Linked DNA regions of Streptacidiphilus albus JL83. The protein of the gene in region 2 interacts with the protein of the main gene of each other region in a pairwise test. Links are inferred from orthologs where the notes say so. Each region holds a gene or a part of one and is shown on either strand. Other genes may lie near its edges.

Evidence for each region.
Region 1: the proteins of leuS (region 2) and ligA interact in binary tests that used the Escherichia coli proteins (3 or more experiments, as listed by UniProt). The link is inferred for Streptacidiphilus albus JL83 from one-to-one orthologs.

What each region holds. Positions count from the first base shown.
Region 1 is NZ_JQML01000001.1:6,113,046-6,116,395, reverse strand. The notes cover bases 11-3,049. They hold ligA (NAD-dependent DNA ligase LigA), read right to left. Parts: upstream 2,693-3,049; coding sequence 329-2,692; downstream 11-328. Other genes in these bases: BS75_RS26740 (methionine synthase), read right to left, coding at 2,726-3,049. In the rest of the region: more of BS75_RS26740, read right to left, coding at 3,050-3,350. UniProt on the Escherichia coli protein: DNA ligase that catalyzes the formation of phosphodiester linkages between 5'-phosphoryl and 3'-hydroxyl groups in double-stranded DNA using NAD as a coenzyme and as the energy source for the reaction.
Region 2 is NZ_JQML01000001.1:2,696,140-2,699,864, reverse strand. What follows is about bases 30-3,443. They hold leuS (leucine--tRNA ligase), read left to right. Parts: upstream 30-366; coding sequence 367-3,243; downstream 3,244-3,443. Other genes in these bases: BS75_RS11720 (hypothetical protein), read left to right, coding at 30-49. Also shown: more of BS75_RS11720, read left to right, coding at 1-29; BS75_RS11710 (hypothetical protein), read left to right, coding at 3,444-3,725.

The DNA.
Region 1 (3,350 bases), 3.4 Mb from region 2 along the record:
AGCGGAACTGCGCCTGCGGCGAGCACGCCGACGAGCGTGCTGACCCTGACCGGCTGCCCAGTCCTGCGCGACTGGCCGGCACGGCCGGACCTGGACGTGCGCTCCATGAAGTGGTCCTCTTGCTTCCCCGCGTACCCGCTGCGGACGGGCTGCTTCAAGCGTAAATGCAGCTCTGTGAAGAGGATATGAAATTGGACGGGACGTAACCCAGTGGTGTCCTAAGTGGCTTGATAGTGCTGTGGTTTGCAGGGGCTTGGGCATTTTGCCTTTGCGTTAGGTAACTTGACGATCGGTCAGCCCCGGTGGCCGGGACTGGATTCGGACGTCGTCAGCCATCGGTTCCGGCCACATCCCCCGTCGCCCCGGCCACCGGTCCGGCCGTCTCGTCGGCGGCCTCGTCGGCCGCCCCGCCGAGCGGCAGGGCCGCGCCGCGGGCGGCCTCCGGGCCCTCGCTGAGCAGCACCGCGAAGCCGTCGTCGTCCAGGACCGCGAGCTTCAGCTGGACCGCCTTGTCGTACTTGGAACCGGGGTTGTCGCCGACCACGACGAAGTCGGTCTTCTTCGACACCGACCCGGTCACCTTCGCCCCGAGCTGCTGCAGGGCCTCCTTGGCGCCGTCCCGGGTGTGCGAGGCGAGGGTGCCGGTGACCACCACGGTCAGCCCCTCCAGCGGACGCGGACCCTGCTCCTCCGCCGTGCCCTCGTCGACGAAGCGGACCCCGGCCGCCCGCCACTTCTCGATGATCGCGCGGTGCCAGTCCTCGGCGAACCACTGGACGATGGCGGCGGCGATGGTCGGACCGACGCCCTCGGTGGCCGCCAGCTCCTCCTCGGTGGCGGCGGCGATCCGGTCCAGGTCGCGGAACTCCCGAGCCAGGGCCTGGGCCGAGACCGGACCGACATGACGGATCGACAGGCCGTTGACGAACCGCCACAGGTCGCGGTCCTTGGCGAGTTGGAGGTTGTCCAGCATCAGGCTGGTGGTCTTCTTCGGCTCGCCGTTGAGGTTGGCGAAGAAGGAGACGATCTTCTGCTCGCCGGTGACCTCGTCGATCTTCGGCAGCCCGGTCTTGGCGTCCCGGATGAGCACCTTGATCGGCAGCAGCTGATCGAGCGAAAGGCCGAAAATGTCACCCTCGTCGGCGACCGGCGGCGTCGGCGGCTCCAGCGGCTGGGTCAGCGCGACGGCCGCGACGTAGCCGACGCCCTCGACGTCCAGCGAGGCCCGGCCGCAGAGGTAGGCGATCCGCTCGCGGATCTGCGCCGGGCAGTAGCGGGCGTTGGGGCAGCGCCAGTCCTTGTCGCCCTCGGTCATCTGGCGCAGCTCGGTGCCGCACTCGTGGCAGTGGGTCGGCATGACGAACTCGTACTCGCTGCCGTCGCGGAGGTCCTCCACCGGGCCCAGGATCTCCGGGATGATCTCCCCGGCCTTGCGCAGCACCACGGTGTCGCCGATCAGCACGCCCTTGCTCTTGACCACGTCCTTGTTGTGCAGGGTCGCGTACTGGACCATCGATCCGGCGATCAGCACCGGCTCGGCCAGCACCGCGAAGGGCGTGGCCCGTCCGGTGCGGCCGATGCCGACCTGGATCCGGTCCAGCTTGCCGATGGCCTCCTCCGGCGGGTACTTCCAGGCGATGGCCCAGCGCGGCACCGAGGAGGTCGCGCCGAGCCGGCCCTGGAGCGCGATCTCGTCGACCTTGACCACCACGCCGTCGATCTCGTGCTCCACCGAGTGGCGTCCGCTCTCGCCGAAGTGGGCGATGAACTCCTTCACCTCGGCGAGCGTGCCGACCACCCGGTTGTGCCTGGCCGTGGGCAGGCCCCAGGCGTGCAGCAGCTCGTAGGCGTGGGACTGGCAGTCGATGTCGAAGCCCTCGCGGGCGCCGATCCCGTGGACGATCATGCGCAGCGGACGCGCGGCGGTGGCCTTCGGGTCCTTCATCCGCAGCGATCCGGCGGCGGTGTTGCGGGGATTGGAGTAGAGGTGCTCCATCGCCAGCGGGCGCTTGCCCTCGGCCAGCAGCTGCTCGTTCAGCCCGCGGCGGCGCTCGTTCTCGGCCGCGAGGCCGGCGTTGAACTGCTCGAAGTCCGCGGTGGACATGTAGACCTCGCCGCGGATCTCCACCAGGGCCGGCGGGTTGTCGTCCTGCAGCCGCTCCGGGATGTCGTCGAGCGTCAGCGCGTTGGCGGTGATGTCCTCGCCGACCCGGCCGGTGCCCCGGGTGGCCGCGCGGACCAGCCGCCCGTGCTCGTAGGTCAGGTTGACCGCCAGGCCGTCGATCTTGAGCTCGCAGAGGAAGTGGTGCTCCTGGCCGGCCAGGTCGCGCTCGACCCGTTCGCCCCAGGCGTCCAGGTCCTCGTCGGTGAAGGCGTTGTCCAGGCTGAGCATCCGCTCCAGGTGGGTGACCTTGGCGAAGTCCTCCGACAGCGCCCCGCCGACCTGCTGGCTCGGCGAGTCGGCGGTGGCCAGCTCCGGGCGGCGCTGCTCGATCGCCCGGAGCTCGCGCATCAGCGCGTCGAACTCGGCGTCGCTGACGCTGGCCGCGTCCTTGCCGTAGTACCGCTGCCGGTGCTCCTGCAGCTCTCGCGCGAGCTCCGCGTGCCGGGCACGGTCGGCCGCCTCCCCGGCTGCCGCGTCGGCCGCTGCGTCGACCCCGGGTGCGTCCGCTGCCACTCGACTCTCCTCCATCGCCAACTCCCCCTGTCTCACCGGGCCTTCCGGCTACTCCGGATTGTCCGTCAGGCTCTGCGCCGCCGTGACGCTGTGTGACAGTGCGAGCCGGGCATAGGACGGGGTGGCCCCGGCCAGACCGCAGCTCGGAGTCACCACGACGTGCCGGGCCAGCAGCGCCGGGTCGAGCCCCAGCCTGCGCCACAACGTCCTGACAACGCCGACACTACCGGCCGGGTCCGACAACGCCGGTCCGACCGACGGCACGACACCGGCGAGCAGTACCAGGCCGTCCTCCACCGCCTCGCCGATGGCATCGTCGTCACGCTCCGTCAGCAGTGCCGCGTCCACCGCGACCGCCGCCGCCCCGGCCCGGCGCAGCAGCGCCAGCGGGACGTCCGGGGCGCAGCAGTGCACCGCCACCGGCACGTCGAGCGCACCGATCAGGCTCCGCAGCGTCTCCTCGGCGACCTGCCGGTCGACCGCGCGCAGCCGCTGCCAGCCGCTGGCGGTCGGCACCCGGCCCGCCAGCACGGCCGGCAGCGAGGGCTCGTCGAGCTGGAGCAGCAGCGGTGCGCCGGGCACCCGCCGGCGCAGCTCGGCGAGGTGCAGCCGGAGCCCCTCGGCCAGCGATCCGGCGATGTCGCGGACCGCGCCCGGGTCGGCCAGCGCCTTC
Region 2 (3,725 bases):
CTCGGAGCTGTACTTCCGGGACTTCACCGCCACCCACCCGGCGGGCTGACCGACGGCCGCCCGGCGCCGCCCCGATCCCGGGGAGCGCCGGGCGGCCGGCCCGGCCGGACCCCGGCGCGAAACTGCCGTCCGGGGGAGGCCGGGGCTGCGGTAACCTGTCGCCATGCGAACCGCGAGCCTGCTCCTTAGCCTGCCGCGCTGACAAGGACCGACCCACCCCCGGCGGTGGGGTCGGAGTCGGCGTGGCGACCCCTCCTGCGAGGGGTCTTTCTGCGTTTTAGAGGGCTGCAGCTCGGAGGCTGCACGGTTCTGCTGGTGGACGGGTCTGGTACGGCCCGCCCGAACCCCTGATGGAGTTTGAGGACGATGAGCGAGACCACACCCGAGGCGCCCGAGGCGTACCGCTACACCCCCGCGCTGGCGGCGCGGATCGAGAGCCACTGGCAGGACCGCTGGGAGCGCGAGGGCGTCTTCAACGCCCCCAACCCGAGCGGCACCCTGGCCGACGGCACGGACGTCGCGGACCGTCCGCACGCCTTCATCATGGACATGTTCCCGTACCCCTCGGGCAGTGGCCTGCACGTCGGCCACCCGCTGGGCTACATCGCGACCGACGTCTACGCCCGCCACATGCGGATGACCGGTCACAACGTGCTGCACACCATGGGCTTCGACGCCTTCGGCCTGCCGGCCGAGCAGTACGCGGTGCAGACCGGCACCCACCCCCGGGTCACCACCGAGGCGAACATCGTCGAGTTCCGCCGCCAGCTGCGCAGCCTGGGCCTGGGCCACGACCTGCGCCGCTCGGTCGCGACGATCGACCCGACGTACTACAAGTGGACCCAGTGGATCTTCCTGCAGATCTTCAACTCCTGGTACGACCCGGAGGCGCAGCAGGCCCGGCCGATCGCCGAGCTGGTCGCCCGCTTCGAGCGCGGCGACCAGGCCACCCCGGACGGCCGCGGCTGGTCCGAGCTGAGCCCGGCCGAGCGGGACGAGGTGCTGAGCGACTACCGGCTGGCCTACATCAAGCAGGCCCCGGTCAACTGGTGCCCCGGGCTGGGCACGGTGCTGGCCAATGAGGAGGTCACCGCCGACGGCCGCTCCGAGCGCGGCAACTTCCCGGTGTTCAAGTCCAACCTGCGCCAGTGGATGATGCGGATCACCGCGTACAGCGACCGGCTGATCGACGACCTGGACCTGCTGGACTGGCCGGACGCGATCAAGCTGCAGCAGCGCAACTGGATCGGCCGCTCCGAGGGCGCCAAGGTCGACTTCGCCGTGGCCGGCCACCCGGACGCCGTGGTCACCGTCTTCACCACCCGTCCCGACACCCTGTTCGGCGCCACCTACATGGTGCTGGCGCCCGAGCACGACCTGGTCGACGGCATCGTGCCGGACGCCTGGCCGGCCGCGCCGTCCGGCGAACTGCCGGCCGAGTGGACCGGCGGCCACGCCACGCCGGCCGAGGCCGTCGCCGCCTACCGCAAGCAGGCCGCCGCCAAGTCCGAGATGGAGCGCTCCGCCGAGGGCCGCACCAAGACCGGCGTCTTCACCGGCGCCTACGCGGTCAACCCGGTCAGCGGCGAGCAGGTCCCGGTGTTCATCGCCGACTACGTGCTGGCCGGCTACGGCACCGGCGCGATCATGGCCGTCCCGGCGCACGACACCCGCGACTTCGCCTTCGCCCGCGCCTTCCGGCTGCCGATGCGCTGCGTGGTCGAGCCGAGCGACGGTCGCTCCACCGACCCGGTCGAGTGGGACGACTCCTTCGACTCCTACGACGCGGCGATCATCGACTCCGCCAACGCCGAGGTCTCGCTGAACGGGCTGAGCGTCACCGAGGCGAAGAAGGCCGTCACCGCGTGGCTGTCCGGGCGCGGCATCGGCGAGGGCACCGTCACCTTCAAGCTGCGCGACTGGCTGTTCAGCCGTCAGCGCTACTGGGGCGAGCCCTTCCCGATCGTCTACGACGAGGACGGCGTGGCCCACCCGCTGCCCGCCTCGATGCTGCCGGTCGAGCTGCCGGAGATCGACGACTACTCGCCGCGCACCTTCGACCCGGACGACGCCGACACCTCCCCGGAGACGCCGCTGTCGCGCCGCGAGGACTGGGTCAGCGTCGAGCTGGACCTGGGCGACGGCGTCCGCCGCTACCGCCGCGAGACCAACACCATGCCCAACTGGGCGGGTTCCTGCTGGTACGAGCTGCGCTACGTCGACCCGGACAACGCCGAGGTCGTGGTCGACCCGGTCAACGAGCAGTACTGGATGGGTCCGGACGCGGCCAAGCCGGCCGGTGGCGTCGACCTGTACGTCGGCGGCGCGGAGCACGCGGTGCTGCACCTGCTGTACGCGCGCTTCTGGCACAAGGTGCTGTTCGACCTGGGCCACGTCAGCTCCGGCGAGCCCTTCCACAAGCTGTTCAACCAGGGCATGATCCAGGGCCAGGTCTACCGCGACGAGCGCGGCTTCCCGGTCCCGGCGGCCGAGGTCGAGGAGCGCGACGGCGCCTGGTACTTCGAGGGCGAGCGGGTCAGCCGGGAGATCGGCAAGATCGGCAAGTCGCTGAAGAACGTGGTCGCCCCGGAGGAGGTCACCGGCGAGTACAGCGTGGACACCCTGCGGCTGTACGAGATGGCGATGGGCCCGCTGGACGTCTCCCGTCCCTGGGACACCCGCGCCGTCGTCGGCTCCTTCCGCTTCCTGCAGCGGCTGTGGCGCACCGTGGTGGACGAGGAGACCGGCGCGGTCGTCGTCACCGACGAGGAGCCGGACGAGGCCACCCTGCGGGTGCTGAACAAGGCCATCGACGGCATCCGCAAGGACATGGCCGGGCTGCGCTTCAACACCGCCGTGGCCAAGGCCACCGAGCTGAACAACCACCTGGTCAAGCGCGGCAGCACGCCCCGGGTGGTGGCCGAGCAGGTGGTGCTGCTGGTCGCGCCGCTGGCCCCGCACATCGCCGAGGAGCTGTGGTCCAAGCTGGGCCACACCGAGTCGCTGGTGCACGAGACCCTGCCCGAGGCGGACCCGGCCTACCTGGTCGACGACACGGTCACCTGCGTGGTGCAGGTCAAGGGCAAGGTCAAGGCCCGGCTGGAGGTGCCGCCGGCCATCGGCGACGCCGAGCTGGAGGCGCTGGCGCTGGCCGCGCCGGGCGTGGTGGCGGCGATCGACGGGGCGGAGGTGCGCAAGGTGATCGTCCGCGCGCCGAAGCTGGTGAACATCGTCACCGGCTGAGCGACGGGGGCCGGGGCCGGGTTCAGGGCCGAGCGGAACCCTTGGTTTCCCCCGAGCCGTCCCTGAGCTCCCCCTCAAGCACGAGCCGGCTGTCCCCCCACGGGTCTACCGTGGGGGGACAGCCGTTTCACCGGCCTGCCCGCCGGGCGGAACCGGGCTCGCCGAACGGCTCGTGACGTGCGCGTGGAAGGAGCCCCGTCGTGGAGGCACTGGCAGTCCTGCTCGGCCTGGTCGTGCTGTTCCTGGGCGCTGTCGTCGGCCTGATCAGCTTCGCCGTGGTCAAGACCGGCCGGGCCGTCGGCCGGGCCGTGCCGCAGGCGCGGCGGGCCGCCGAGGACGTCGGCATCAAGGCCCGCGCGCTGACCCGGGCCGGGGCCCACCGCCAGGTCGCCTCCCTGCGCGCGGAGGTGCGCGGCTCACTGGCGGCCTCGCGCCGGGTGCTGGAGTCCGGCGCCGCCGACGATGCGCAACTGGTCGACGCG